Regions from separate parts of the Streptomyces sp. NPDC101191 genome, predicted to be linked through region 2. Evidence: riboswitches for the same ligand, from Rfam matches in the RefSeq annotation. Region 2 holds a riboswitch; the other holds the start of a gene.
The links. A riboswitch is a leader RNA that binds a small molecule or an ion and turns the genes downstream of it on or off. The one in region 2 is predicted to bind S-adenosylmethionine.

Region 1: another riboswitch for S-adenosylmethionine. It lies ahead of thrC (threonine synthase); the one in region 2 lies ahead of ACIRQF_RS24265 (aminotransferase class V-fold PLP-dependent enzyme).

Annotation. Positions count from the first base shown of each region.
Region 1 covers NZ_JBIWOU010000005.1:549,026-563,450, reverse strand. The annotation lists gene ACIRQF_RS22405 (hypothetical protein) at 1-2,654, opposite strand, end outside; gene ACIRQF_RS22400 (immune inhibitor A domain-containing protein) at 2,785-5,067, opposite strand; gene ACIRQF_RS22395 (trehalose-6-phosphate synthase) at 5,236-6,612, opposite strand; gene ACIRQF_RS22390 (hypothetical protein) at 6,761-7,252, opposite strand; gene ACIRQF_RS22385 (glucosyl-3-phosphoglycerate synthase) at 7,291-8,259, opposite strand; SAM riboswitch class I at 8,381-8,573, shown strand; gene thrC (threonine synthase) at 8,567-9,877, shown strand; gene ACIRQF_RS22375 (MoaD/ThiS family protein) at 9,901-10,176, shown strand; gene ACIRQF_RS22370 (cold-shock protein) at 10,605-10,808, shown strand; gene groL (chaperonin GroEL) at 11,152-12,774, shown strand; gene ACIRQF_RS22360 (hypothetical protein) at 12,958-14,425, opposite strand, start outside.
Region 2 covers NZ_JBIWOU010000006.1:258,487-272,911, forward strand. The annotation lists gene ACIRQF_RS24210 (cysteine desulfurase/sulfurtransferase TusA family protein) at 1-542, opposite strand, end outside; gene coxB (cytochrome c oxidase subunit II) at 821-1,786, shown strand; gene ctaD (cytochrome c oxidase subunit I) at 1,783-3,519, shown strand; gene ACIRQF_RS24225 (cytochrome c oxidase subunit 4) at 3,516-3,914, shown strand; gene ACIRQF_RS24230 (Ig-like domain-containing protein) at 4,028-5,284, shown strand; gene ACIRQF_RS24235 (hypothetical protein) at 5,304-5,705, opposite strand; gene ACIRQF_RS24240 (heme-copper oxidase subunit III) at 5,893-6,513, shown strand; gene ACIRQF_RS24245 (c-type cytochrome) at 6,586-7,395, shown strand; gene ACIRQF_RS24250 (Rieske 2Fe-2S domain-containing protein) at 7,392-8,444, shown strand; gene ACIRQF_RS24255 (cytochrome bc complex cytochrome b subunit) at 8,441-10,066, shown strand; gene trpD (anthranilate phosphoribosyltransferase) at 10,203-11,267, shown strand; SAM riboswitch class IV at 11,357-11,473, shown strand; gene ACIRQF_RS24265 (aminotransferase class V-fold PLP-dependent enzyme) at 11,655-13,064, shown strand; gene ACIRQF_RS24270 (Lrp/AsnC family transcriptional regulator) at 13,133-13,414, opposite strand; gene ACIRQF_RS24275 (rhomboid family intramembrane serine protease) at 13,411-14,154, opposite strand; gene ACIRQF_RS24280 (hypothetical protein) at 14,306-14,425, shown strand, end outside.

The DNA of each region.
Region 1 (14,425 bases), on a different contig from region 2:
GTGACCTTGCCGTCCTTGACCGGGACGACGACCATCCCGGCCACGACCCGGCCCGCGGGTACGTTGAGGTTGGAGGCGTTGGGGCGGGCGGTGCCGTACGGGTGGACCGTGACGAACGTCGAGGCGCTCGGGTTGACCGCGGTCACGTTCAGTGCGACGGCCGTGACGTCGGTCGCCGGTACCTGCCCCTGCCCGGTGACCTGGAGCGTGATCGAGCCGCCGGGGCCGACCTTGCCCTTGTGCGCGCCGAGGCCGCTGCGCGTGTCGAGGATCCGGACCGGATCATTCGTGGTCCCCGACACGCCTGCGAACCGGCTGGAGGCGAGCGAGGCACCGCCGACCAGGGTCACGGTGCCGGACTCCTGGACGGCGGGGCCGATGCCGTCGGCGGGCGGAGCGGTGAGCGTCCATGTGTACGCACCGTTCGCCAGCAGGGTGCCGGCCCTGTCACGCCCCTTCCAGAAGACCTCCAGCTTCCCGCGTATCTCCGTTCCGGCAGCCAGCTCGCTGACCTGGCCCGTCCGGTTGTCGCGGGCCGTCAGGGTCCAGGAGCCCACCGGCTTGCTGTACCGACGGGTGAGGAGTTGCCACGCGCCGGTGGAGGCGGCGTCGACGTACGTCGACGCCGTTCCGTCCAGCACCGCCAGCGGCTGTGCGGGGATGCCCGTCGCCACGACGTGCACCTGCTGCTCGGCGTCGACGTAGGCGAGATGGCCGCCGAACTTGTCGACGCTCCAGCGGACATGGCGCTGGGAGACGCCGGTGTCGGGCAGTGCGCCCACGACTCGGCTCGCCGGACCGTCGGCGGCGGCGCCGGTGAGGACGAGCTCTCCGGCGGTCTTGTCGTGGGTGACGACGTAGCCGTCGCCGAGCAGGGCCTCGCCGGACGGCACGGACCGCGACGACTTCGCCGTACGGTCGTAGACGCCGGCCGGTCCGTTCGCGCCGCAGGACCAGTACAGCCAGCGGGCGGTCACCTGGAGTTCCGCGGGGACGCAGGGGGCACCGGTGTTCACGGTCTCGACCGCCTGGCCGGTCTTCAGGTCCTTGGCGGCCAGGGTCCCGTTCTCTCCGGTCGCGCTCCACAGCAAGGTGTTCCACAGGGCGGCGGCGACGGGTGCGCGCGTTTCGAGGATCCCGCCGCCGATCGACCGGATCGTCTGCGTGCCGGGCGTGGCCGACGTGCCGGGGACGGTGTGGACCAGGTAGCGGGAGGAGACGGCGTCGATCCTGCCGCCGGCGGGCAGGTACAGGTCGGAGAAATCGTAGTCCCCGGAACCGTTGACGTAGTAGCGCCAGTTCGTGTCGTCCGCGCTCACCCGGCGGACGAACCGTCCGTCCCCGAGTGCCATGTACGCGGCGCAGGCGGGGTCGTCGTCCTCGCACGGGTCCATCGCGATGCCGGTGAGCTCCGACCGGATCCCGTACGCCGGGGTGCCGGAGAGGCTGATGTCCCGGACGTACTCGAAGGCCGAGTGGTCGCTGTCGTCGAGGACGGAGAGGCGGCCTTGGGCCAGGGCGATGCCTCGGATCTTCGCGGGGTTGGGCAGCGGCTTCACCATCGTCACCACGGGCTTCCCCGAGGCGTCGGCGGCGACGCGGCGGACGCCCCAGTCGACGGCGTCGGAGCCGCCGACGACCGCGGCGGTGCCGTCCGGTCCGGCGGCCACCCCGTTGGACACCTTGGCGAGCAGGGTGACGGCGGGACCGCCTGCGATCGGCTTGGCGTCGAGAGAGCTGCTCGACGACACGTAGACGAGCCAGTCGCCGACGATGGCGAACTGGTCCTTGGAGGTGCCGTTCGCCTGGTAGTTGTCCACGGTGACCTCGGTGAGCGGAGCCGAGAGGTCGCTTCGCGAGGCCACCAGAACCTTGTGGTCGGTGCTGTCGGAGCTGTACAGCGCGATGTGGTCGGGAGACAGCTTCGCCCTGGCGAACGTGCTGGGGACAGGCGCGGTGAGCGTCTCGACGCGTCCCGTCTCGGTGGAGGCGATGCCGTACCGCCGCTTCTCGTCCTGGACCCGCGTCGTGGTGAGGATGCCCGACCGGTCGCCGGCGAGGGCCCCGCCCGCGAAGGTGTCGTCCGGGCCGGTCACGGGAAGGTCCCGGACGGTTCCGTCGGGGCGGAGGGACAGCAGGTGCCACGCGCCGGTCGTGTACGTTCCGTCCGGCTGGGGGATCCTCTCGTAGGCGACCACCGTGGAGTCGTGGACCGAGTACGCCTTCAGCCCCTCGGGGAGCTTCAGGTGGCGCGAGGTGCCGTCTGCGGCGCGCAGTTCGACCTCGCCCTCACGAAAGAGCGCCAGGGTGTCGGCGCCCGTGCCGAGGATGGTCGTCCCGGCTTCGTTCGACAGGGGGACCGGGGTGCTGCGGCCGTCCGCGTACCGGGTCCACAGGACCTGCCGGTCCGCTCCCTGGTAGTGGAAGACGCCCTCGGCTCCTGCGGCGTCCGCCCGGTAGTACCGCGACTGGGCGGTCAGATAGGGCGATGCGCTGATCGCGGACGACCTGCGGGCCGCCGGCACGACGACCTCTCCCGCCCCCGGCTCCTCCGCCGTCGCCGTCACCGCCAGTGGTGTCAGGACGCCGCCCACCGTTAGTGCGATGGCCGTCGCGGCGACGGATGCGCTCCGTGCCCAGGTGTGACGAAACACCAGGAAATCCCTCCCCAGAGACCCTGCCGTGCCCCCCACCGCAGGTGGACCGGAGGGTAACAGCAGGAAGAGGCGCCCCGGTCCGCCGGGGCGCCTCTTTTTGAACAGGGTCGGTCAGGCAAGGACCCTGCTACGGGGCCGGGTTGAGCACGCTGATCGTCAGGTCGTCGCCCGCGTCACCCGTGACCGTGACCTTCACGCCGTGGCCCGCGACCCGCACGCTGGCCTGGGGGGCCGTGGCGTCGTAGTACGCGTCGGGGTCGGTGTCGTCGAAGACCGGGATACCCGGGACCGAGGGGGCGCAGGCCGCCTTCGTCTCGACGGTCTTGTTGCCGCCCTTGCCGACCAGGACCTCCTTGTGGAGGCAGGTCGCGTCGGTGGGCTCCAGGCCGAAGGTGGCGTCGAAGGGCTGGCGCCGGTTCGTCGGGGCCGTGCCGTCGTCGTAGCGGAACGGGGCCGGGCGGGCGTCCACGGCCATCGCCGAGCCGCCGCCCGGGTGGGCGCTGACGTTGTTGTCGTCGTAGGAGCGGTCCACGTACCAGACCAGCATGCCGTTCTGGAAGCGGAAGAACTCCACCCAGTCCGGGGCGGTGATGCCCTTGCTGAACTGGTATGGGCCCTCGGCGAGGAGCGCGTCGGCGCCGACGTACTCGCGGTTCTCCAGCAGGTAGTAGCGCGTGGAGGTGGCGGTCTCGGTGCCGGTCGAGATCTTCCAGCGGCCCTGCGCCGTCCAGCCGTTCGCGCCCTGCTCGACGTCGTCCGCCGCCAGGGTCGTCCCGCCGGCGGTCAGCGTGACGTCGTCGACGAACGCGCCCGCGAAGTGGACGCCGCCGTCCGACTGGTAGCGGAAGCGGAAGAGGGAGGGCTTGCCCGCGGAGTCGTACGAGTAGCGCAGCGTCGTCCACTTGCCGGCCGAGGAGCCGGAGACGGCCGCGCCGGCCCGGGCCCAGGTGGCGCCGTTGTCGAGGGAGTACTCGGCGAAGAGGTAGTCGAAGTCGGCCTCGATCTCGTACCAGGCGCTCGCCTTGACGGTGACCTTGGGGGCGGCCGGGACGGTACGGGTGAGGGACTGGTTCAGCCCGTCGGCCGAGCCCGTCCACCAGGCGTGCGTGCCCGAGGGCGGTGTCGCGTACGTCGTGCTGCTCGTCTTGTCCGGGAGCGCCACGCGGACGGCCTGCGCCTTGCCGGCGACCTGGAGCGCGGCCGGGCTCAGCGTGTACGAGCCGGTGGCGCCGAGCGGCGCGTCGGCGACGTCGAGCCAGCCGAGGAAGAGCTTCTCCTCGGCGCCCATCAGGCCGGGGTGGGTGCCGATGCCCTCGCCGGCGGCGGCACCGTGGCCGAGCCAGGAGCCGGAGCTCATCAGGGTCCAGAAGGCGGTGGAGTTCTCGCCGCCGTCGGTGTCGTAGTAGTCCGGCAGTCCGAGGTCGTGGCCGAACTCGTGGCAGAAGACGCCGAGTCCGCCGTTCTCGCCCTCGGTGGTGTAGTCGCCGAACCAGTACTTCGACTGGCCGATGCGGGCGCCGCCCGCCTTGTTCTGCGTGCCGGAGACGTCCGGGCCGGTGAGGCCGAAGTCGTCGCCGTTGACGTACCAGCGGTGCGACCAGATGGCGTCCTCGCCCTGGGCGCCGCCGCCCGCGTCCTCGCCCATGCCGGCGTGGACGGCCTGGAAGTGGTCGATGTAGCCGTCGGGCTCGTCGAAGTTCCCGTCGTGGTCCCAGTCGTTGCGGTCCCAGACGTCGAACTGGGCGAGGTAGGCGTCGATCTCGGCCGGGCTCTTGCCCGCCGCGAGCTGCGCGTTCCACCAGGCGTCGCCGGTGTCCTGGACGAAGGCCCAGGAGCCGCCGGTGTCCTCGACGGCGTTGTCGCCGTACCGGGAGGCGTTGTACGGGACCTTGACCCAGTCCTCGACGGTGTTGCTCACCGAGTAGCGGCCGCCCGACAGTTTCTCGTAGAAGGTCCGCATCGACTCGCCGGAGCCGTTGAACAGGTCCTCGTAGTGGGCCTTCGAGAAGTCGGCGGTCCAGGCGTTGGAGTTGTCCAGGGTCCGGTCCGGCTGCGGGATCCGGTTGTGCAGCGGGCCGGGGACGCTGCCGTACTTGCCGAGGCTCTGGTCGCCGAACTCGGAGAGGATCGTGAGGATCTTCTCCTGGCGTACGGCGGTCGTGGTCGTCGTCTCGGCGAACTTGCCGGGCGCGACCTCGACGACGCCGCGGGCGTTCGCCTTCGCCTTGCCCTTGGCGACCAGGTCGATCGCCTTCTCGCGCAGCTCGCTGCGCTGCTTGGTGAGCGGTCCGGGGCGGTTGTCCGCGCGGGGCGCCGTGGTGGCGCCGGTGCCGCCGTCCCGGGATTCCTGCGCGGCGGCCGGGGTGAGGCCGGCGGCGAGGAGTGCGGTGAGCGCCGACCCGATAGTCATGCCCACGACAATCTTTTTCACGTGGTGCGATCCCTTCGCTCGCATGCGTAGGACGCATGGTGCGCATGGTTCCGTTGTGGGTGAACGGATCGCCTGGGGGAACGATCGGCGCAGAGTCTGGCACGAAAGACCCGCCCGCGAGGAGGGGTCTATCCGGTAGATCTTCCGTCAGAGGGCCCGCAGTGCTTCCAGCTGGTCCAGGAACCAGCGCTGGGGCGGGAGTGCCGTCGCCGCCGCCGCGAGGCGCTTCGTGCGGTCGGCGCGTTCCGGGGCCGGCATCGAGAGGGCCTCGTGCAGCGCCTCGGCGGTGCCCGTCACGTCGTACGGGTTCACGGTGAGGGCGTCGGCGCGCAGCTCCTCGTACGCGCCCGCCTCCCGGGACAGCACCAGGGCGCAGCCCGCGTCGGAGACCACCGGGATCTCCTTGGCGACCAGGTTCATGCCGTCGCGCACCGGGTTGACCAGGGCGACGTCGGCCATCCGGTACGCGGCGAGGGAGCGGGTGAAGTCGTCCTGGACGGAGACCAGGACGGGCCGCCAGTCCGGCGTGCCGAACTCCTCGTTGATCCGCTCCGCGAGCTCGCCCACCGAGGCCGTGTACGCGCGGTAGACCTCCAGGTCCTGCCGGGAGGGGTAGGCGGAGGCGAGGTGGACGACCCGGCCGCGCCACTCGGGGCGGGTGGTCAGCAGCTCCCGGTAGGCGAGCAGGCCGCGCAGGATGTTCTTGGACAGCTCGGTGCGGTCGACGCGGACGATCGTCTTCCGGTCGCCGACCTCGGCCCGCAGTGCCGCGAGGCGTTCGTCGACCTCGGGGCGGTGGGCGAGCGCGCGCAGCTCCTCGGCGTCCACGCCGAGCGGGTGCACCGCGACGCGCGTGGCGTCGGCGGCCCGCTCGACCAGCGGGTCGGCGAGGAAGGCGGACGCCCAGGCCCGGGTGTGGAAGCCGACCTCGTCGGCGCCGAGCATGCCCTCGACCAGCTCGTGGTGCACGTCGTCCGGGAGCATCCCCAGGTACTGCGGCGAGGCCCACGGCGTGTGCGTGAAGTGTGCGATCCGCAGGTCGGGGCGCAGCGTCCGCAGCTGCCCGGGCACCAGCGCCAGGTGGTAGTCCTGCACGAGCACCGCCGCGCCCTCGTCGGCCGCTTCGGCGAGGGCCTCGGCGAAGGCGCGGTTGTAGGCGCGGTACGACTCCCAGCGGCGGCGGAAGGCCGCGTCGAAGACGGGCTCGCGCGGGATGTCGTACAGATGGTGGTGGAGGAACCACAGCACCGAGTTCGCGATGCCGTTGTACGCGTCGGCGTACACCTCCGGGTCGATGTCCAGCATCCGGACGCCCGGCTCGGCCACCCCGCGCCGCACCGCCTCGCGGTCGGCGTCGCTCAGGGCCGCGCACACCCAGAGCCCGTCCTCCGCAGCGCCCTCCGACGCGACGGCGCTGAGACCCGAGACGAGCCCGCCGCCGCCCCGCCGGGTCTCCAGGGCGCCGTCGTCACGCACGGTGTAGGAGACCGGGCCGCGGTTCGATGCCACGAGGACAGAAGCCATATGGCGAACCTAGCCCGTCCGGTAAACGCTCAAACGTGCGGATTCGAGACGTACGGATTCGCGCCAGACGGGCCCGGCGGGGGCGGGTGGGGCCGGATCAGGGCCTGGTGCGGCGCGCGGGTCGGCGCGCCCGGGGCGCGGTCGCCGGTCAGGGCTCCGTGCGGCTGCTCTCCGTGCGGCTCCTGATCGCCGCCCTGGCCACCACGCCCGTCGCCGCCAGCGCGAGCCCCAGCCCGCCGAGCAGCCACACGCGCTCGCCCGTATGCGCCGTCACCCCACCTTGGCCGTCGCCGTTCGGACCGGCATTCGGACCGGCGTGCGGACCGGCGTGCGGGCCGCTGTTCGGGGCGGCCGGGGCGCGCTGCGAGGACGGGGGTACGGACGGGGCCGACGGGGACGGCTTCGGGTCCGGGGCGGGGCCGGGCCGGCCGGGTGTCGCGGAGCCGACGGCGGCCGGGTTCCCGGCCAGGGCGTCACCCGCGTGCGTGGTCTCATGGGCGGCCCGCGGGGCCCACGCGGCCCCGCCCGGGACGGCCCCGCCCGGGACGGCGGCGGCCGCGGCGGCCCCGGTGAGCGTCAGCGCTCCGGCCGCCATGCCGAGCGTCGCCAACAGGATTCCCGTTTCAGGTCTGAACCGCATGAAACGGAAATCTAGTCAGAAATGATCATTATCCGGTGTTACGCCACGCGGCGCTCCGCGTACTCCGCGATCTCCACCATCGGGGGCCGCTCCTCCGTGTCCACCGCGTACGTGTGCGGCGTGAAGCCGTCCTCGCCGCGCTCGAACTGCGTGAGCCGCGGCCGCACCAGGTGCCCCCGTGACAGGCGCAGCTGGGCCGTCCGGTAGATCGCCGCCGCCATCCGGCCGAGCGCCAGGCCGTCCTGGTGCCGGTGCTTGCGCACCCCCACGTCCACCTGGGCGAGCGCGTCCAGGCCGACCGTGTGCAGCGCGTCCACGAGGAGGCCCAGCTCCACTCCGTAACCGACCGGGAAGGGGAGCCGCTCCAGCAGCGAGCGGCGGGCCGCGTACTCGCCGCCCAGCGGCTGGACGAATCCGGCGAGCCGCGGCCAGTGCAGATTGAGCAGCGGCCGGGCCACCAGCTCCGTCACGCGGCCGCCCTGGCCGGGGGGCCTCCCCGAGGTGAGCCCGTCGAACTCGGCGCCGAGCGGGCGGTCGTACATGGCCTTCACGAAGTCGACGTCCGGATCGGTGAGCAGCGGCCCCACGATCCCGGTGACGAAGTCCGCCGAGAAGTCCCGCAGGTCCGCGTCCACGAAGCAGACGACGTCCCCGCTCGTCACCATCAGTGACCGCCACAGGACTTCGCCCTTGCCCGGCACCGCCGGTATGCGGGGCAGGATCTCGTCGCGCGCCACCACCCGCGCGCCGGCCGCCGCGGCCACCTCCGCCGTACGGTCGGTCGAGCCCGAGTCGATCACCACCAGCTCGTCCACCAGCGGCACCGCCGGGGTCATCAGCTCGTGGCGGATGACGGAGACGATCGCGCCGACCGTCGCCTCCTCGTTCAGCGCGGGCAGGACGACGCTGACCTTCGTCCCCCGCTTGGCGGCGAGGATCCGCTCCAGCGGACGGTCGGCCACGGACCAGGACCGCCGGGTCAGCCAGCGCTCCACTTCTTCCAGCAACGTGATCTCCATCTCGCGGATCGGACGACCGTCTCCACCTCGGAAGCCTTCGGTTACAGTCTTGAACAACGCGGATGCCCGATGCATGTCGGGGTGCCGACCGCGTCTCACAATCGAATACCGCTCATCCAGAGGGGCAGAGGGAAACGGCCCGTTGAAGCCCCGGCAACCCTCCAGTCGGTTACTCGCCCACCCGTCTCACGGTCACCACCCCAGGTGGAGTCCTGACGGGCGCAGCTTTCAGCGCGAGGCTCCCGGCTAGGGAAGGTGCCAAATCCGTCTCATGGCGAAATGCGTCATGAGGAAGATGAGGAGAAAGGGCCTCGCCTCCATGGCTGTACAGACCGTCGCACCCGGAACCACCGTCGATCTCGGTCCCGCTTCCGGACTCTCCTGTCGCGAATGCGGTGAATCCTTCCCGCTCGGCCCGATCTTTGCCTGTGAGCTCTGTTTCGGTCCGCTCGAGGTCGCCTACGACCTGCCCACCGGTGACCCCGAGGCCCTGCGCAAGCAGATCGAGGCCGGCCCCGCCAACATCTGGCGCTACGCCCCGCTGCTGCCCGTCCCGGCCGACGTCGCCGAGAAGCCCAACCTGAACCCCGGGTGGACCAAGCTCGTCCAGGCCGACAACCTCGCCCGCGAGATCGGCGTCGAGCCCGGCAGGCTCTTCGTCAAGGACGACTCCGGCAACCCGACCCACTCCTTCAAGGACCGGGTCGTCGCGCAGGCCATCGAGGCCGCCCGCGCCTTCGGCTTCACCACCCTGTCCTGCTCGTCCACCGGCAACCTGGCCGGCGCCGTCGGCGCCGCCGCCGCCCGGGCCGGCTTCCGCTCCTGCGTGTTCATCCCGCACGACCTGGAGCAGGGCAAGGTCGTCATGGCCGGTGTCTACGGCGGCGACCTGGTGGCCATCGAGGGCAACTACGACGACGTCAACCGCTTCTGCTCGGAGCTCATCGGCGACCCGCTCGGCGAGGGCTGGGGCTTCGTGAACGTCAACCTCCGCCCGTACTACGGCGAGGGCTCGAAGACGCTCGCGTACGAGATCTGCGAGCAGCTCGGCTGGGTCATCCCGGACCAGCTCGTCATCCCGATCGCCTCCGGCTCGCAGCTCACGAAGATCGACAAGGGTCTGCAGGAGCTCATCAAGCTGGGCCTGGTCGAGGACAAGCCGTACAAGATCTTCGGCGCCCAGGCCGAGGGCTGCTCCCCGGTCTCCGCCGCCTTCAAGGCCGGTCACGACGTGGTCCGCCCGCAGAAGCCGAACACCATCGCCAAGTCGCTGGCGATCGGCAACCCGGCCGACGGCCCCTACGTGCTCGACATCGCCCGCCGCACCGGCGGTGCCGTGGAGGACGTGAACGACGAGCAGGTCGTCGACGCCATCAAGATCCTCGCCCGCACCGAGGGCATCTTCGCCGAGACCGCGGGCGGCGTGACCGTCGGCGTGACGAGGAAGCTCGTCGAGAACGGTCTGATCGACCCCACGCTGACGACGGTGGTCCTCAACACCGGCGACGGCCTCAAGACCCTGGACGCCGTGGCCGAGACCTCGCAGGCGACCGCCACGATCCGCCCGAGCCTGGACGCGTTCCGCGACGCGGGCCTGGCCCACTGAAACCGAGAGGTACGAAGACAGCCATGGCCGTGAACGTCCGCATCCCCACCATCCTCCGCACCTACACCGGCGGGCAGTCCGAGGTGCCCGCCGAGGGCGGGACCCTCGCCGAGGTCATCGCCGACCTGGAGAAGAACCACACGGGCATCGCGGCCCGCGTCCTGGACGACCAGGGCAAGCTGCGCCGCTTCGTCAACGTGTACGTGAACGACGACGACGTGCGCTTCGAGCAGGGCCTGGAGACCGCGACGCCGGACGGCGCGGGCGTCTCCATCATCCCGGCCGTCGCCGGCGGCTGACCGTCGCGCACCGTGCCGGCGGCCGCAGGGCCGTACTCACGGGTATCCGCAATACCTGAATTGCCCCTTCCGCCAGAAGAAGCGGAAGGGGTAATTCTGTATGGTTGAGCGCGGTAGAGTTGGGGAAGTCCCCTCCGCTGCTCATGCCAGGCGCATATGAGAATGCGTCTCCGCGCGACAAGAAGCAGCCAAAGTGCCCGCGCCTTGTGTACCTTCTGCGCGTTTTGCCGGGCCCGACTTGCCCCGGAATTCCGGGGATTCTCCCCAATTCCCCTTTCCACCGTGCCCAGAATTCTCGTCCGATTGACCTGTTGCAGAGGGCAGTTGGGCAGATACATTCAGCCGCGGTCGACGCGTTCCGGCGCAGGGTCTGACCCGGGTCCGCGAAGTGCGGCCCCGCGCAAGGGCCAGTAATAGGGGAGTTAGGCATGGCTCAGGGCACCGTCAAGTGGTTCAACGCGGAGAAGGGCTACGGCTTCATCGCGGTCGACGGTGGTGCGGATGTTTTCGTCCACTACAGCGCGATCCAGATGGACGGGTACCGCACCCTCGAAGAGGGTCAGCGGGTCGAGTTCGAGATCTCGCAGGGCCAGAAGGGTCCGCAGGCGGACATGGTCAAGCTCGCCGTCTGAGCGCGGCGCGATCGGCCACCGACGCACTTCCGTCGAGGGGTCCGCATCCCACTGGGATGCGGACCCCTCGCGCGTGTCCGGACAGGTGCGCCCGCGCGTGCGCCGCGCGTGCGCCGAGAGATGGGTCGAGGGCGGCGGATCCACCTGAGTCGCTTGCACTCGCATGGGTCGAGTGCTAATCATTGGCGTTAGCACTCTGAAGGTGAGAGTGCTACGAGGATCGGGCAGACGAGGTCGCCGACCGAGTGGGGCAAGGAACCACGAGGAGCGCGGGACCGTCCGTCGCGGGCGTCGGCCAGGTCCAGGAGCGTTATCCACCCCATGTCCGGGAGGACCACTTCACATGGCCAAGATCATCGCGTTCGACGAGGAGGCCCGGCGCGGTCTCGAGCGCGGCATGAACCAGCTCGCTGACGCCGTCAAGGTCACCCTCGGCCCCAAGGGTCGCAACGTCGTCCTCGAGAAGAAGTGGGGCGCCCCCACGATCACCAACGATGGTGTCTCCATCGCCAAGGAGATCGAGCTCGAGGACCCGTACGAGAAGATCGGCGCCGAGCTGGTCAAGGAAGTCGCCAAGAAGACGGACGACGTCGCCGGCGACGGTACGACCACCGCCACCGTTCTCGCCCAGGCGCTGGTCCGTGAGGGCCTGCGCAACGTCGCCGCCGGCGCCAACCCGATGGCCCTCAAGCGCGGCATCGAGAAGGCCGTCGAGGCCGTCTCCGGTGCGCTGCTCGACCAGGCGAAGGAGGTCGAGACGAAGGAGCAGATCGCCTCCACCGCCTCCATCTCCGCCGCCGACACCCAGATCGGCGAGCTCATCGCCGAGGCGATGGACAAGGTCGGCAAGGAAGGCGTCATCACCGTCGAGGAGTCCCAGACCTTCGGTCTGGAGCTGGAGCTCACCGAGGGTATGCGCTTCGACAAGGGCTACATCTCGGCGTACTTCGCGACCGACATGGAGCGCATGGAGGCCGCGCTCGAGGACCCGTACATCCTCATCGTCAACTCCAAGGTCTCCTCGGTGAAGGACCTGCTCCCGCTCCTCGAGAAGGTCATGCAGTCGGGCAAGCCGCTGCTGATCATCGCCGAGGACGTCGAGGGCGAGGCCCTGTCGACCCTGGTCGTCAACAAGATCCGTGGCACCTTCAAGTCCGTCGCCGTCAAGGCCCCGGGCTTCGGCGACCGCCGCAAGGCCATGCTGAACGACATCGCCATCCTCACCGGCGGCACGGTCATCTCCGAGGAGGTCGGTCTCAAGCTCGAGAACGCCGGCCTGGACCTGCTGGGCCGCGCCCGCAAGGTCGTCATCACCAAGGACGAGACCACCATCGTCGACGGTGCCGGTGACAGCGAGCAGGTCGCCGGTCGCGTGAACCAGATCCGCGCCGAGATCGAGAACTCCGACTCGGACTACGACCGCGAGAAGCTCCAGGAGCGCCTGGCGAAGCTCGCCGGTGGCGTCGCCGTCATCAAGGCCGGTGCCGCGACCGAGGTCGAGCTCAAGGAGCGCAAGCACCGCATCGAGGACGCCGTTCGCAACGCGAAGGCGGCCGTCGAGGAGGGCATCGTCGCCGGTGGTGGCGTGGCCCTGCTGCAGGCCTCCGCGGTCTTCGAGAAGCTGGAGCTGGACGGCGACGAGGCCACCGGTGCCAACGCCGTCAAGCTGGCCCTGGAGGCCCCGCTCAAGCAGATCGCCGTCAACGGTGGTCTCGAGGGTGGCGTCGTCGTGGAGAAGGTGCGCAACCTCCCCGTCGGTCACGGTCTGAACGCCGCGACCGGTGAGTACGTCGACATGATCGCCGAGGGCATCCTCGACCCGGCCAAGGTGACGCGCTCCGCGCTGCAGAACGCCGCCTCCATCGCGGCCCTGTTCCTCACCACCGAGGCCGTCATCGCCGACAAGCCGGAGAAGGCCGCGGCGCCGGCCGGCGGCGGCATGCCGGGCGGTGACATGGACTTCTGATCCTCGTAGAGGATCGGCGGTTCATCGCTGAACGCCGAAGGGCGGCACCCCGTGGGGGTGCCGCCCTTCAGTCGTGTGCCCCGGATCCGGGCCGGGGGCCGGGGGCCGGGGGCCGGGGGCCGCGGGCCGGGGGCCGGGGGCCGGCGCACGTCGCCCCCCCGGATCCGGCCCGGGGGCCGGGCGTCAGCGCACGTCGACGTAGTCGCCCCGGCCGGTGGAGTCGAAGTGCGAGGCGTCACCGACGTAGACGACGGTGTACGTCCCGTCCACCGAGGTCCGCGCCTTCAGGCTCGCCCTGCCCGTGGCCGAGGTGCGGCCCCAGGCGACGGTCTTCCAGGTCTGGGAGCCCCACGCGGCGAAGCGCAGCTGCACCTGCTGGCCGGCCAGCGGCTTCCAGCCCGCCTGGTCGTGCTGCACCGTGGCCGTCACCGTGATCTCGGCGCCCTTGCGGACGGGCTCCGGCGTGGCGTCCACCGACAGCACCCGGGTGGAGGTCCGGGCCACCTGGAAGGTCCGGCTCACGGACTCCGCGTACATCGACGAGCCGAGGCTGTGCAGCCGGAACCAGCCGCCCCTGGTGGCCACGCCGACGGCGAACGACCGCCGCACATCGGTGGTGATCGGGGTCGAGGCGACCTTCTTCCAGCCGGTCAGCCCGTCCGGGGACTGCTCCAGGAGCACCGTCTGGTCGGTCATGTAGCCCGCCCACGTCTCGTACGGGGAGCGGAACTGGCCCCACGCCGTGAGCCGCCCGTTGCTGTCGAGCCGGTAGGCGACGAGGTTCGTGCGGGTGTCCTTCGGCATGGCGAGCGCACCGTTCGCGTACAGCCCCTCCTGGAACACGCCGGTGCCCCTGACGCTCCATCCGGTGTGGTCCGGGCCCGGAGCGGCGACGAGCCGCGCGGTGAACCGGCCCTCCGCGTCGGTGCGTACGGCCAGCGGAACCCCGCCGCCCAGCAGCGCCTCCAGCGGCTCGTCGGCGACCGGGGAGCCGTCCGCCGGGTCGGTGACCCGGCCGGTGACGGTGACGGTCTCGCCGTTCACCGCGAGCGTCTTGTCGGCGGTGGCGGTGAGGGCCATCCTCCTGGTCCGCACGTCGGCGTCGTCGGTGCGCGCCCCGAGGCCGTGCACCTCGTCGCCGTTCTCGCTGAACTCGGCCCGGTACCAGGCGTAGCGCGTGGTCAGCGGGATCGGAGCGGCGGTGAAGGCGCCGGTGGCGTCGGTCACGGCGGTCCCGATCGCGGTCTCGTCCCAGCCGAGCCGGAACGACACCGAGCGGCCGGGCAGCGGCACCTGGTCGAGGGATCCGGGCTGGATGCCGACCAGGGTGCCCTGCGGGTGGATGTTGCGGTCGGCCCAGGTGGAGACGCCGACGTCGAAGCTGGTCAGGACCGGCCGCAGGGTGAAGTCGAGGGTGCCCGCGTTCGCCCGCGTGACGGTGTTGCCGAGCGAGTCGGTGGCCGTCACGTCGATCGCGTACCGGCCGAGTGCCGGGATGGTGCCGCCGTCCTCGGTGAGCTTGAGCGCCGACTCCTCCGGCAGGGCGAACGTGCCCCGGCTCGAAGGGTTCTCGACGAGCGAGGGCAGGTCGGCGAGGACGGTGTCGCCCTGCCGGACCTTGGCGGACACCGAGGTGACGGTGGCCTGCGGT
Region 2 (14,425 bases):
CAGCCGAGCGACTGCGCCGCGTCCACCAGGAGCGGCACCCCGGCCGCCCGGCACGCCGCCGCGACCTCGGCCACCGGCTGCTCGGTGCCCACCTCGTGATTGGCGGACTGCAGGCACGCGAGCGCGGTCCGGGCGTCGAGGGCCGCCGCGAAGACCGCCGGGTCGACCGCCCCGGTCCGCCCCACCGGCACCTCGGTCACGGTCCCGCCCGCCGCCGTGAACGCCTCGCCGGCGTGCAGCACGGAGGAGTGCTCGACCGCCGACACCACGAGCCGGTCCCCGACACGCCGACGTCCCGCGAGCGCGCCCGCGACCCCGGCGTGAACCGCGCGCGTTCCCGAAGGAGTGAACACGAGCTCGTCCGGGCGGCACCCGACGGCCTCCGCCGCGGCCTCGCGCGCCGCGTCCAGCAGCAGCCGGGCCCGGCGCCCCTCGCGGTACAGCCGGGCGGGGTCGGCCCAGCCCTCGTCCAGGGAGGCGAGCAGCGCCTGACGGGCGACGGGGTGCAGCGGAGCCGCGCTGGCGGCGTCGAAGTACGGCATCCGGCCACGCTATCCCCGACCGGATAAGGGCCCGTCAGAAGGCCCGCCCGCACCGCCGATCGGCCCCCCGGAACCCGCCTGTGGAAGGAAGGAGTCCACCCCTTCGGGGACTCGGACGGCGCGTTGGGCACCCTCCCCGCGCGACCCCAAATAGCGTCCAGTAGGGTTTGGTCCGCATAAACATCCAAACCCCTGCCCGCGGCCGGGGCGGCGACCGACCAGCGAGACGGACGGCCGTGGCCGACCAACGCGGGCCGAGACTCTCGGGAAGGCGCTACGTGAGTCCCAACGGCTCCGACCGCTCGTCGCGGCGCCCGATGCGGCGGAAGCTGCCGCAGGTGCTGACTGCGGGCCTGATCCTGGCGACAGCCACCGGCTGCTCGTACAACTGGGAAGACTTCCCCCGCCTTGGAATGCCTACCCCGGTGACGGAACAGGCTCCGCGGATCCTCTCCCTCTGGCAGGGCTCGTGGGCGGCTGCGCTCGCCACCGGCGTCCTGGTGTGGGGCCTGATCCTCTGGGCCACCATCTTCCACCGGCGCAGCCGCACCAAGGTCGAGGTACCTCCGCAGACCCGTTACAACATGCCCATCGAGGCGCTGTACACGGTCACCCCGCTCATCATCGTCTCGGTGCTCTTCTACTTCACCGCGCGCGATGAGTCCAAGCTCCTCGAGCTCACCCCGAAGCCGGCTCACACGGTCAACGTGGTCGGCTACCAGTGGAGCTGGGGCTTCAACTACATCGAGAACGTGCCCGGTGTGACCGGCGACGCCAAGGCGGACAAGAACCTCCGGGCGATCCCGGAGAGGTTCAAGGACGACTTCCCGGCGAACGCCGGTGGCGTCTACGACGCCGGCATCCCCGGCACCCGGAACCCGCAGACCGGCAACCCGGGCCCGACCCTGTGGCTGCCCAAGGGCGAGAAGGTCCGGTTCGTCCTGACCTCGCGTGACGTCATCCACTCCTTCTGGGTGGTCCCCTTCCTGATGAAGCAGGACGTCATCCCGGGTCACACCAACTCCTTCGAGGTCACTCCGACGCAGGAAGGCACCTTCCTCGGCAAGTGCGCCGAGCTGTGCGGTGTCGACCACTCCCGGATGCTCTTCAACGTCAAGGTGGTCTCCCCGGAGCGCTACCAGGCGCACCTGAAGGAGCTGGCGGAGAAGGGTCAGACCGGCTACATCCCGTCGGGCATTGAGCAGTCGGACCCGGCCAGGAATGCGGAGACGAACAAGCTGTGAGCATTCTCAACGAACCCCACGGGGCGGCCGCGGCTGAGGACTCGTACGAGAACGAGCTCCCGGTACGCCGCAAGCAGCCCGGCAACGTCGTGGTGAAGTGGCTGACGACCACCGACCACAAGACCATCGGCACGATGTACCTGGTCACGTCGTTCGCCTTCTTCTGCATCGGTGGCCTCATGGCGCTCTTCATGCGCGCCGAGCTGGCCCGTCCGGGTACGCAGATCATGTCGAACGAGCAGTTCAACCAGGCGTTCACGATGCACGGCACGATCATGCTGCTGATGTTCGCGACGCCGCTGTTCGCCGGTTTCGCGAACTGGATCATGCCGCTGCAGATCGGCGCGCCCGACGTGGCGTTCCCGCGGCTGAACATGTTCGCCTACTGGCTCTACCTGTTCGGCTCGATCATCGCCGTGGCCGGCTTCCTCACCCCGCAGGGTGCCGCCGACTTCGGCTGGTTCGCCTACTCCCCGCTGTCGGACGCGGTCCGCTCGCCGGGCGTCGGCGCCGACATGTGGATCATGGGTCTGGCCTTCTCCGGCTTCGGCACGATCCTCGGTTCGGTCAACTTCATCACCACGATCATCTGCATGCGCGCTCCGGGCATGACGATGTTCCGCATGCCGATCTTCACCTGGAACGTGCTGCTGACCGGTGTCCTGGTCCTGCTGGCCTTCCCGGTCCTGGCGGCCGCGCTGTTCGCCCTGGAGGCGGACCGCAAGTTCGGTGCCCACGTCTTCGACGCGGCCAACGGCGGCGCACTGCTGTGGCAACACCTCTTCTGGTTCTTCGGACACCCAGAGGTGTACATCATCGCCCTGCCGTTCTTCGGCATCATCTCCGAGGTCATCCCGGTCTTCAGCCGCAAGCCGATGTTCGGCTACATCGGTCTGGTGGCCGCGACCATCGCGATCGCCGGTCTGTCCGTGACCGTGTGGGCGCACCACATGTACGTCACCGGCGGCGTGCTCCTCCCGTTCTTCTCCTTCATGACGTTCCTCATCGCCGTCCCGACCGGTGTGAAGTTCTTCAACTGGATCGGAACGATGTGGAAGGGCTCGCTGTCCTTCGAGACCCCGATGCTCTGGGCCGTCGGCTTCCTGATCACCTTCACCTTCGGTGGTCTGACCGGCGTCATCCTGGCCTCGCCCCCGATGGACTTCCACATCTCGGACTCGTACTTCGTGGTGGCGCACTTCCACTACGTGGTCTTCGGCACCGTCGTGTTCGCGATGTTCTCCGGCTTCCACTTCTGGTGGCCGAAGTTCACGGGCAAGATGCTGGACGAGCGCCTCGGCAAGATGACCTTCTGGACGCTGTTCATCGGCTTCCACGGCACGTTCCTGGTGCAGCACTGGCTGGGTGCCGAGGGCATGCCGCGTCGTTACGCGGACTACCTCGAGGCCGACGGCTTCACCACGCTGAACACGATCTCGACGATCTCGTCGTTCCTCCTCGGCCTGTCGATCCTGCCGTTCTTCTACAACATCTGGAAGACGGCCAAGTACGGCAAGAAGGTCGAGGTCGACGACCCGTGGGGTTACGGCCGTTCGCTCGAGTGGGCGACGTCCTGCCCGCCGCCGCGGCACAACTTCCTCACCCTGCCGCGGATCCGTTCCGAATCCCCGGCGTTCGACCTGCACCACCCGGAGATCGCCGCTCTCGACCAGCTCGAGAACAAGGGCCACGAGGTCGAGGCCCTCACCGGCGGCAAGGAGGCCGGCAAGTGAAGATCCAGGGCAAGATGTTCATCTGGCTGAGCGTCTTCGTCCTCGCCATGGCAGTGCTCTATGGCGTGTGGTCGAAGGAGCCGGTCGGTACGACGGCGCTGTTCCTGGCGTTCGGCCTGTGCATCATGATCGGCTACTACCTGGCCTTCACGGCCAAGCGGGTCGACGCGATGGCGCAGGACGACAAGGAGGCCGACGTCGCGGACGAGGCCGGCGAGGTGGGCTTCTTCGCCCCCCACAGCTGGCAGCCGCTCTCGCTGGCCATCGGCGGTGCGCTCGCCTTCCTCGCCATCGCGATGGGCTGGTGGCTGCTGTACTTCTCGGCCCCGCTGATCCTGGTCGGCATCTTCGGCTGGGTGTTCGAGTTCTACCGCGGTGAGAACCAGAACCAGTAGCAGGACCCCGTAACAGCCCGAGGGGCCCGGTCACTTCGACAGCGAAGTGACCGGGCCCCTCGTTTGCATGCGCTCGGCGCGCCGGGCGCGAGGAATGTTCTTAGCGTGAAGTCATGAACGACACGCCGCGCATTCGGATAGTTCCGATCTGCACTCTTCTGGTCCTCACCGTCACCGCGGGCGCCACGGCGTGCGCGGGCGCCGGGGACCACCCGCTGACGGCGAGGCCCTACGACGCGGCGGACGAGGTCTCCTTCAACGCCCCCGCCGAGGGGAAGAAGGCGGATCCCGAGAAGCCGCTGGAGATCAGCGCCAAGGGCGACGACGGGCGCATCACCGATGTCACCGCCACCGACGAGTCGGGCCACCACCTGGCCGGCGAACTGACCGCGGACGGGCACAAGTGGCGCTCCACCGCCGCCCTGGCGGCCGGCGTCCGCTACACCGTCCGGGTGACCACCGAGGACGCCGACGGCGCCCCAGGAGCCCGTACGTTCACGTTCGAGACGGCCCCGGCCGACCGGGCCCTCACCGCCACCTTCGGCCCGGAGGCGGGCACGTACGGCGTCGGGCAGCCGATCACCGCCGAACTCAGCCTCCCGGTGAAGGACCGGGCGGCCCGGGCGGTCGTCGAACGGGCCCTCAAGGTCCGCTCCTCGCCCGCCGTCGAGGGCTCCTGGTACTGGGTGGACGACAAGAAACTGCACTTCCGTCCGAAGGAGTACTGGCCCGCGGGCGCCTCCGTCACCGTCACCGGCAACCTGGACGGCCTCAAGGTCGGCGACAAGCTCTACGGCGGCGCCTCCAAGCCGCTCAAGCTCACCATCGGCGACCGCGTGGAAGCGGTCGCGGACGCCGGCTCGCACTACATGACGGTGAGCAAGAACGGAGAAGTGATCAACACCATTCCGGTGACCACCGGAAAACCGGGCTTCTCCACCCGTAACGGGATCAAAGTGGTACTGGGCAAGGAGTACTTCGTCCGGATGCGAAGCACCACCGTCGGCATAGCCGAGGGCAGCTCGGAGTCGTACGACCTGCCCGTCTACTACGCCACACGGGTCACCTGGAGCGGTGAATACGTGCACGCCGCCCCCTGGTCCGTCGGCTCCCAGGGTGCCGCCAACGTCAGCCACGGCTGTGTCGGCATGTCGACCGAGAACGCGGCCTGGTTCTTCGGGGCCGTCCGCCCCGGTGACATCGTCCGCGTCGTCAACAGCCTGGGCGACACGATGGACACCTTCGGCAACGGCTTCGGCGACTGGAACCTGGACTGGGACAAGTGGCGCAAGGGCAGCGCCCTGGTGACGGACGGCGGGAACCCGACCGTCACCGAGGACGCCAAGGCCCGTCTGCGGCCCTCCATCTAGCCCGAGGGTGCCCGGGCCGCTAGGAGGCGATCGAGAGGCGCGAACGCAGCAGGGACGCCAGGGACGCCGCGAACTCCACCGGTTCCACCGGAAGGGTGATCGCGGCGTCCGCGCGGCTCCAGGTGGCCAGCCAGGCGTCCTGCGGGCGCCCGATCAGCAGCAGGACCGGCGGGCACCGGAAGACCTCGTCCTTGATCTGCCGGCCCACGCCCATGCCGCCGGCCGGCACCGCCTCGCCGTCGAGCACGCACACGTCGATGCCGCCCTCGTCCAGCGCCTCCAGGACCGCGGGCAGCGTCGCGCACTCGACGAACTCGACCGGGGGAACATCGGCGGCGGGCCTGCGCCCGGCCGCGAGGCGGACCTGCGCGCGGGTGTTCGCGTCGTCGCTGTAGACCAGGACCGTGGCGCTCGACTGCATCGTTCCTCCGTGAAGGTGGTCGGTCGTTGCGCGGATGCTACTCCGGTCCACACCCCGTCAACACCCGTTCAACACCTGTTCGAAGGGTGCCGGAACGCCTTCCGGATGGGCCGTTCGGGCTGGACACGCGCCCCGGACACTCCGAACGGCACCCCCCGGAGTGAGGGCGGGATAAGCGACCGACATAATGTCGGTCGTGGCGACAGTAACGACAGTAGATACCGGGCACGCGCACCCGTCGGTCAATCGACCGAACCTCACCAGCGTCGGAACCATCATCTGGTTGAGTTCCGAGCTGATGTTCTTCGCGGCCCTCTTCGCGATGTACTTCACCCTGCGATCCGTGATGGGCGCGGAGTTCTGGACGGAAAAGGCCGAGGCCTTGAACCTTCCGTTCTCCGCGACGAACACCACGATCCTGGTGCTCTCCTCCCTCACCTGCCAGCTCGGCGTCTTCGCCGCCGAGCGGGGCGACGTGAAGAAGCTCCGGACGTGGTTCATCATCACCTTCGTGATGGGCGCGATCTTCATCGGCGGCCAGGTCTTCGAGTACACCGAGCTGGTCAAGGTGGACGGCCTCTCGCTGTCCTCGGACCCGTACGGCACGGTGTTCTACCTGACCACCGGCTTCCACGGCCTGCACGTGACGGGCGGTCTCATCGCCTTCCTGCTGGTCCTCGGCCGGACGTACGCCGCCAAGAGGTTCACCCACGAGCAGGCAACCGCCGCCATCGTCGTGTCCTACTACTGGCACTTCGTCGATGTCGTCTGGATCGGCCTCTTCGCCACGATCTACTTGATCAAGTAATCGGGCTCCGCCTCCGGGCGGAGACACATCCAGCAAGCATCGACGCAGAAGATCCTGACACCGGGGTAATCCGTGAAAAAGCTCTCCGCACGACGACGCCATCCGCTGGCGGCGGTCGTCGTCCTACTCCTCGCGCTGGCGGCAACTGGGGGGCTGTACGCCGCGTTCGCGCCCGCGGGCACGGCGAAGGCCGATGAAACCGCCCAGTCCCTCGCCATCGAGGAGGGCCAGAAGCTCTACGCCGTCGGCTGTGCCAGCTGCCACGGAACCGGCGGTCAGGGCACCTCTGACGGCCCGTCCCTGGTAGGCGTGGGTTCGGCGGCCGTGGACTTCCAGGTCGGCACCGGCCGCATGCCGGCCCAGCAGCCCGGCGCCCAGGTCCCGAAGAAGAAGGTCATCTACTCGCAGGCTGAGATCGATCAGCTCGCGGCGTACGTGGCTTCTCTCGGTGCCGGCCCCATCACGCCGAAGGCAGGCCAGTACAGCCCTGAGGGCGCCGACATCGCCAAGGGTGGTGAGCTGTTCCGCTCCAACTGCGCCCAGTGCCACAACTTCACCGGTGAGGGCGGCGCTCTGACCTACGGCAAGTACGCCCCGTCCCTCGAGGGCGTGGACCCGAAGCACCTCTACGAGGCCATGCAGACGGGCCCGCAGAACATGCCGTCCTTCCCCGACACCACCATGCCGGAGAAGCAGAAGAAGGACATCATCGCCTACGTCCAGGCCGTGAACAGCGACAAGGCCGACAGCCCGGGTGGTCTCAAGCTCGGTGGCCTCGGCCCCGTCAGCGAGGGTCTGTTCGCGTGGATCTTCGGTCTGGGCGCGCTGATCGCAGTTGCCATCTGGGTCGCGGCCCACACCGCTAAGGCCAAGAAGTCATGAGTAGCCAAGAGAATCCAGAAGAGAACCTGCCGACCGAGCAGGCCACCGCGCACGGCGCGGTGAAGGTCGCCGACGACCCGTTCGCCGACCCGGGCCTCCCGCCCCACAAGCCGCGCATCCAGGACATCGACGAGCGGGCCGCTCGCCGGTCCGAGCGCGCGGTCGCGTTCATGTTCACGCTGTCGATGCTGGCCACGATCGGCTTCATCGCCTCGTACGTGATCTTCCCGGTCGACAAGATCGTGTACATCTGGCCCTTCGGCCGGGTGTCCGCGCTCAACTTCGCCCTGGGTCTGACCCTCGGCGCGGCCCTGTTCTTCATCGGCGCGGGCGCGGTCCACTGGGCCCGCACCCTGATGTCCGATGTCGAGGTCGCCGACGAGCGTCACCCGATGGAGGCGTCGCCGGAGGTCAAGGCGAAGGTCATGGCGGACTTCGCGGCCGGTGCCGCCGAGTCCGGCATGGGCCGTCGCAAGCTGATCCGCAACACGATGTTCGGTGCGCTGGCCCTGGTGCCGCTCTCCGGCGTGGTGCTCCTGCGTGACATGGGTCCGCTGCCCGAGAAGAAGCTGCGCTCCACCATGTGGGCCAAGGGCAAGCTGCTCATCAACATGAACACCAACGAGCCGCTGCGTCCCGAGGACGTCGCGGTCGGTTCGCTGACCTTCGCGAAGCCCGAGGGCCTCGAGGAGCACGACCACGACTTCCAGGTCGAGATCGCCAAGGCCGCCCTGATGATCGTCCGGATCCAGCCGGAGGACATCAAGGACAAGCGCGAGCTCGAGTGGTCGCACGACGGCATCGTCGCCTTCTCGAAGATCTGCACCCACGTCGGCTGCCCGATCTCCCTGTACGAGCAGCAGACGCACCACGTGCTCTGCCCGTGCCACCAGTCCACCTTCGACCTGTCCGACGGCGCCCGTGTCATCTTCGGCCCGGCCGGCCACGCCCTCCCGCAGCTGCGGATCGGCGTGAACGACAAGGGCTTCCTCGAGGCGCACGGCGACTTCGCAGAGCCCGTCGGTCCTGCCTTCTGGGAGCGCGGATGAGCACTGTGACCAATACGCAGAAGAAGGCGCCCGCCGGTGAGCGGGTCGCCGACTGGGCCGACGGCCGCCTGGGGATCTACACGCTGGCCAAGGCCAACATGCGGAAGATCTTCCCGGACCACTGGTCCTTCATGCTGGGCGAGGTCTGCCTCTACAGCTTCCTCATCATCATCCTGACGGGCGTCTACCTGACGCTGTTCTTCCACCCGTCGATGAACGAGGTGGAGTACGTCGGACCGTACGTCCCGCTCCAGGGACAGCTGATGTCCGAGGCGTTCAACTCGACCATGCACATCTCGTTCGAGGTGCGCGGTGGTCTGCTCATCCGGCAGATCCACCACTGGGCGGCGCTGATCTTCCTCGCCGGCATGTTCGTGCACATGATGCGCGTGTTCTTCACCGGCGCGTTCCGCAAGCCGCGTGAGATCAACTGGCTGTTCGGCTTCCTGCTGTTCTTCCTGGGCATGTTCACCGGCTTCACCGGTTACTCGCTCCCGGACGACCTGCTCTCCGGCACCGGTGTGCGCTTCATGCAGGGCGCGATCCTGTCCGTCCCGGTCGTCGGCACCTACCTGTCGATGTTCCTGTTCGGCGGCGAGTTCCCCGGCGGCGACTTCGTGGCCCGGTTCTACTCGGCGCACGTGCTGCTGCTCCCGGGCATCATGCTCGGCCTCGTGGTCGCGCACCTCATCCTGGTGTTCGTCCACAAGCACACGCAGTTCGAGGGCCCCGGCCGTACGAACAAGAACGTCGTCGGCATGCCGCTGCTGCCCGTGTACATGGCCAAGGCCGGAGGCTTCTTCTTCCTGGTCTTCGGTGTCATCGCGGTCGTCGCGGCCATCGCCTCGATCAACCCGATCTGGGCCATCGGCCCGTACCGCCCGGACCAGGTGTCCACCGGCGCCCAGCCCGACTGGTACATGGGCTTCGCCGAGGGTCTGATCCGTGTCATGCCGGGCTGGGAGATCAACCTGTGGGGCCACACGCTGGTCCTCGGCGTGATGATCCCGCTGGCGATCTTCCCGGCGGTGCTCGCCGCGATCGCGGTCTACCCGTTCATCGAGTCCTGGATCACCGGCGACAAGCGCGAGCACCACATCGCGCAGCGCCCGCGCAACGCTCCGACGCGCACCGCCTTCGGTGTCGCCTGGATCACCGCGTACATGATCATGCTCGTCGGTGGTGGAAACGACCTCTGGGCGACGCACTTCCACCTGTCGCTCAACTCGATCACCTGGTTCGTCCGGATCTTCTTCTTCCTCGGACCGGTCATCGCGTTCATCGCCACCAAGCGGATCTGCCTCGGCCTGCAGCGCCGGGACAAGGACAAGGTGCTGCACGGGCGCGAGTCCGGCATCATCAAGCGCCTGCCGCACGGTGAGTTCGTCGAGGTCCACCAGCCGCTCAGCCAGGGCGAGCTGTACAAGCTCACGGCGCACGAGCAGTACGCGCCGGCCGAGCTGCCGCCGACCGTCGACGAGAACGGCGTGGAGCGCAAGATCGGCCGTATGGAGAAGCTCCGGGTCAAGCTCAACAAGGGCTACTACGGCGACGACAACCAGGTCGCCAAGCCCACTTCCGAGGAGTACAAGGAGATCCAGAGCGGCCACGGCCACCACTGATCACCTCTGACCTCCTGAAGTAGGTCGCCACGGCGAGAGCCCCGTCCATTCGATGGACGGGGCTCTTTGCCGTTCCCGGAGATCGATAGGGTGGGAGGCAACCCTTGCAGTCCGTACGTACACCTCAGGAGCGACCATGAGCGCTGTGAACCCCGCTGGAGGCGACACCGCGGCGGGCCGCTCCTGGCCCGGCGTCCTGAACGCACTCCTCGGCCGGCAGGACCTCAGCAGCGAGGCCACCGCCTGGGCGATGGACACCATCATGAGCGGCGAGGCGACCGACGCGCAGATCGCCGGCTTCGCGGTCGCCCTGCGCGCCAAGGGCGAGACCGTCGAGGAGCTGACGGGTCTGGTCCGGGCGATGTACGCGCACGCCAACCTGATCGAGGTGCCCGGGCCGAGCGTGGACATCGTCGGCACCGGCGGCGACGGCGCCAAGACCGTCAACATCTCCACCATGTCCGCGATCGTCGTGGCCGGCACCGGCGCGAAGGTGGTGAAGCACGGCAACCGGGCCGCCTCCTCCGCCTCCGGGGCCTCCGACGTCCTGGAGAAGCTCGGCGTCAATCTGGAGCTGACGCCCCGGCGGGTGGTCGAGGTCGCCGAGGAGGCCGGCGTCACCTTCTGCTTCGCGGTGAAGTTCCACCCGGCGCTGCGGCACGTGGCCGCCGCCCGCGGCCAGCTCGGCGTGCGCACCGTCTTCAACTTCCTGGGCCCGCTCACCAACCCGGCCCGGGTCAGGGCCCAGGCGACCGGTGTGGCCGACGCCCGGATGGCCCCCATCATGGCGGGCGTGCTCGCCGAGCGCGGCTCCTCCGCCCTGGTCTTCCGCGGCGACGACGGCCTGGACGAGCTCACCACCACGGCCACCTCGACGGTCTGGGTGGTCCGGGACGGCACCGTCCGCGAGGAGCGCTTCGACCCGAGGGACGTCGGCATCGACCTGGTCCCGGTGGAGGCGCTGCGCGGCGCGGACGCCTCGTACAACGCGGACGTGGCCCGGCGGCTGCTCGCCGGTGAGACCGGACCGGTCCGGGACGCGGTGCTGCTCAACTCGGCGGCGGCGCTGACGGCCCTGGAGCCGGGCGAGGGCACCCTGGCGGAGCAGCTGCGGGCGGGCATGGCGAAGGCCGCCGAGGCCATCGACTCGGGCGCCGCACGGCGGGCCCTGGACCGGTGGGTGGCCGCCAGCAACGCCTGAGGGTCCGTGTGAACGCCGTATGGCGACCCCGTCCCGGATGCCGGGACGGGGTTGCGTCGTCGTGATCGACTGGCATAGGTTCTGTACCAGGTCATGAGTGACAGCGACAAAGCCCCGGCTGGCTGTCCGGCAACCCTCCGTCCGTGGCGGGGTGCCCCGGGTGAAGACCAGGCCGTACGAGCAGAAGCCTGCGGCAAGCGCGGACCCCTGCGCACAACCCTGGGGTCCTTGGTCCTCTAGGGAGCAGTGTCTCGTGAGCAAGCGAATGCGTTAGGGCCTCCGGCCCCCTTCTCCATCACCACCCGTACGCGGCACCCTTCTTCGCGCTGCCGTCGCGCGGGCCTCGTCACGCCATTTCGCGCCCCTTTTATGCCGGGAGATACCGTCATGTCCGCACGCCCGAACGCCGCCTCCGTCGCCACCGCCCCGTCCGCCGCCTCCGCCTCCGCCGACTCCGACCCCTGCTGCGACGCTCCGCTGCCGGTCCTCGGCCGGGACGTCACGGTCCCGCTGGTCACCGGCGGCGAGGTCACCTACGCGGCGCTCGACTACGCGGCCAGCGCGCCGGCCCTGCAGCGCGTGTGGGACGACGTCGCCGCGTACGCCCCCTACTACGGCAGCGTCCACCGCGGCGCCGGGTACCTCTCCCAGCTCTCCACCGACCTCTTCGAGAACAGCCGGACCACCGTCGCCGAGTTCCTCGACTGCCGCCCCGGTGACCAGGTCGTCTTCACCCGCTCCACCACCGACTCGCTCAACCTGCTCGCCCAGGTGATCCCCGCCGACTGCCAGGTCTTCGTCTTCGAGACCGAGCACCACGCCTCCCTGCTGCCCTGGCGGGACGCCCGGATCACCTATCTCGACGCGCCGCGCACGCCGCGGCAGGCCGTCGAGACCCTGGAGCGCGCGCTCGCCGACCGCGACCCCCACGGCCCCGCCCTGGTCTGCGTCACCGGCGCCTCGAACGTCACCGGCGAGCTCTGGCCGGTGCGCGAACTCGCCGCAGCAGCGCACGCGCACGGCGCGCGGATCGTTCTGGACGCCGCCCAGCTGGCGCCCCACCACCCGGTGTCCGTACGGGAGTTGGACGTCGACTGGGTCGCCTTCTCGGGTCACAAGCTGTACGCCCCGTTCGGCTCCGGCGTACTCGCGGGGCGCGCCGACTGGCTCCAGGACGCCGAGCCCTATCTCGCCGGCGGGGGAGCCTCCCGCACGGTGGCCCGCCGGGCCGACGGCGGTGTGGACGTGGAGTGGCACACCACCGCGGCCCGGCACGAGGCCGGCTCGCCCAACGTCATCGGCGTCTACGCCATCGCCTCCGCCTGCAAGGCGCTCACCGAGGCCGGCTTCGACTCGCTCGTCGCCCGCGAGCGGCACCTGATCGCCACGGTCCGCGAGGGCCTCGCCGAGGTGCCCGAGGTGCGGGTGCTCTCCCTCTTCGGTGACGACGCCGAGCGCGTCGGCGTCATCTCCTTCGTCGTGAACGGCTGGAACAGCTCCCACTTCGCCGCCGCGCTCTCCGCCGAGTACGGCATCGGGGTCCGCGACGGCCTGTTCTGCGCCCACCCGCTGGTGCGCACCCTGCTCGGCAGCGACCCGCAGGACCCGGGCGAGTGCGGCGCCCCCGAGGCGGCCCCCGGCGAGAGGTCCCTGAACGCGATCCGGGTGAGCTTCGGTGCCGGCACGCCCGACGAGCACGTGGAGCGCTTCGTCGGCGCGGTGAAGGAGCTGGTCCGCGAAGGCGCCCGCTGGAACTACCGCACCGAGGACGGCCGCTGCGTCCCGGACCGCGGCTGATCTGTCCCTCGTACGGGTGAAGCCGGCCTCCCGCGGGGGAGGCCGGCTTCACCGTGCGTGCGGTTGCCCTACGACTCCAGGCCGATGGCGAAGGCCGCGTCCAGCTCGTGCTGGGAGTAGGCGCGGAAGGCGACGTGCGTGTCGGTGCCCTCGACGCCCGGGATCTTGGAGATCCGGCCGGGGATGATGTCGGCCAGGTCGTCGTGGCGCCCCACCCGGACCATGGCGATCAGGTCGTAGGTGCCGGTGACCGAGAAGACCTCGCTGACCGAGTCGATCGCGGCGATCGCCTCGGCGATCTCGGGGATCCGGTCCACGCTGGTCTTGATGAGCACGATCGCGGTGATCACGGCTGGCTTTCTCCCTCGGTGGCCGCGGCTGGTGGTTTCACTCTATCCGGCCGTCTGTAGCGCGCCCACGCGTAGAGGAACCCGATGCCGAACCCGACCACGTGCGCCAGATACGCCACCCCCGGCCCCGATCCCGCCGAGCGCGCCGCCAGCCACTGGAGTGCGAACCAGAAGATCAGCACGATCCAGGCCGGGAAGCGCAGCGGCAGGAAGAAGAGGAACGGGAACAGGCTGGTCACCCGGGAGCGCGGGAAGAGGTAGAGGAAGGCCCCGAGCACCCCGGAGATCGCGCCCGACGCCCCGACCAGGGTCTGCTCGGCGTCCACCTGGTCGAAGTGCGCCGCCGCGTACCCGAGCAGCGCGAGGGAGCCGCAGCCCAGATAGAACAGGCAGAAGCCGGCGGCTCCCATCCGTTCCTCGGCCATCGCCCCGAAGACGTACAGGAACAGCATGTTCCCGAGCAGATGCAGCCAGCTGCCGTGCACGAAGAGGGCGGTCAGGGGGGTGAGCAGGGCCCGCGGTTCGCCCTGCGCGAGGTCCGCCGGGATCACGCCCCAGCGCTGGAAGTACGCGCTCTGCGCCGCGAGCAGGGTGTCCCCGGTGCCGTAACCGGGGTTGAGCCCCGACACCGGGCCGGCGGCGAACAGCAGCACGCAGGCGGCGATGAGTCCGTAGGTCACGGTCGGCCCGTTCCGGGCGCCCCGCCAGGCGCCGAGGGCCACGCCCCGCCAGTCGATCATGGACAGATCATGGCGTACCGGGCCCCACCTGGACAGAGCGCCTCGCCGTGACACGGGAGACCCGGGAGGCCGTAGGGTTGCGGGCAGTACTCCCGCAGTTCGACGGCGCACCGCGGGCCCGTTAAGCCTCGTACGGAAAGAGGACGGCACGATGACGACGGTTCCCCTGCCGACCGCCGAGACCCGCTGGCGCTGCACTCTCTGCGGCAACCTGACCCGCTTCGACGTGACCCGCTCGTCCAAGGTCGTGGAGTACGTCCATCTGGACCTC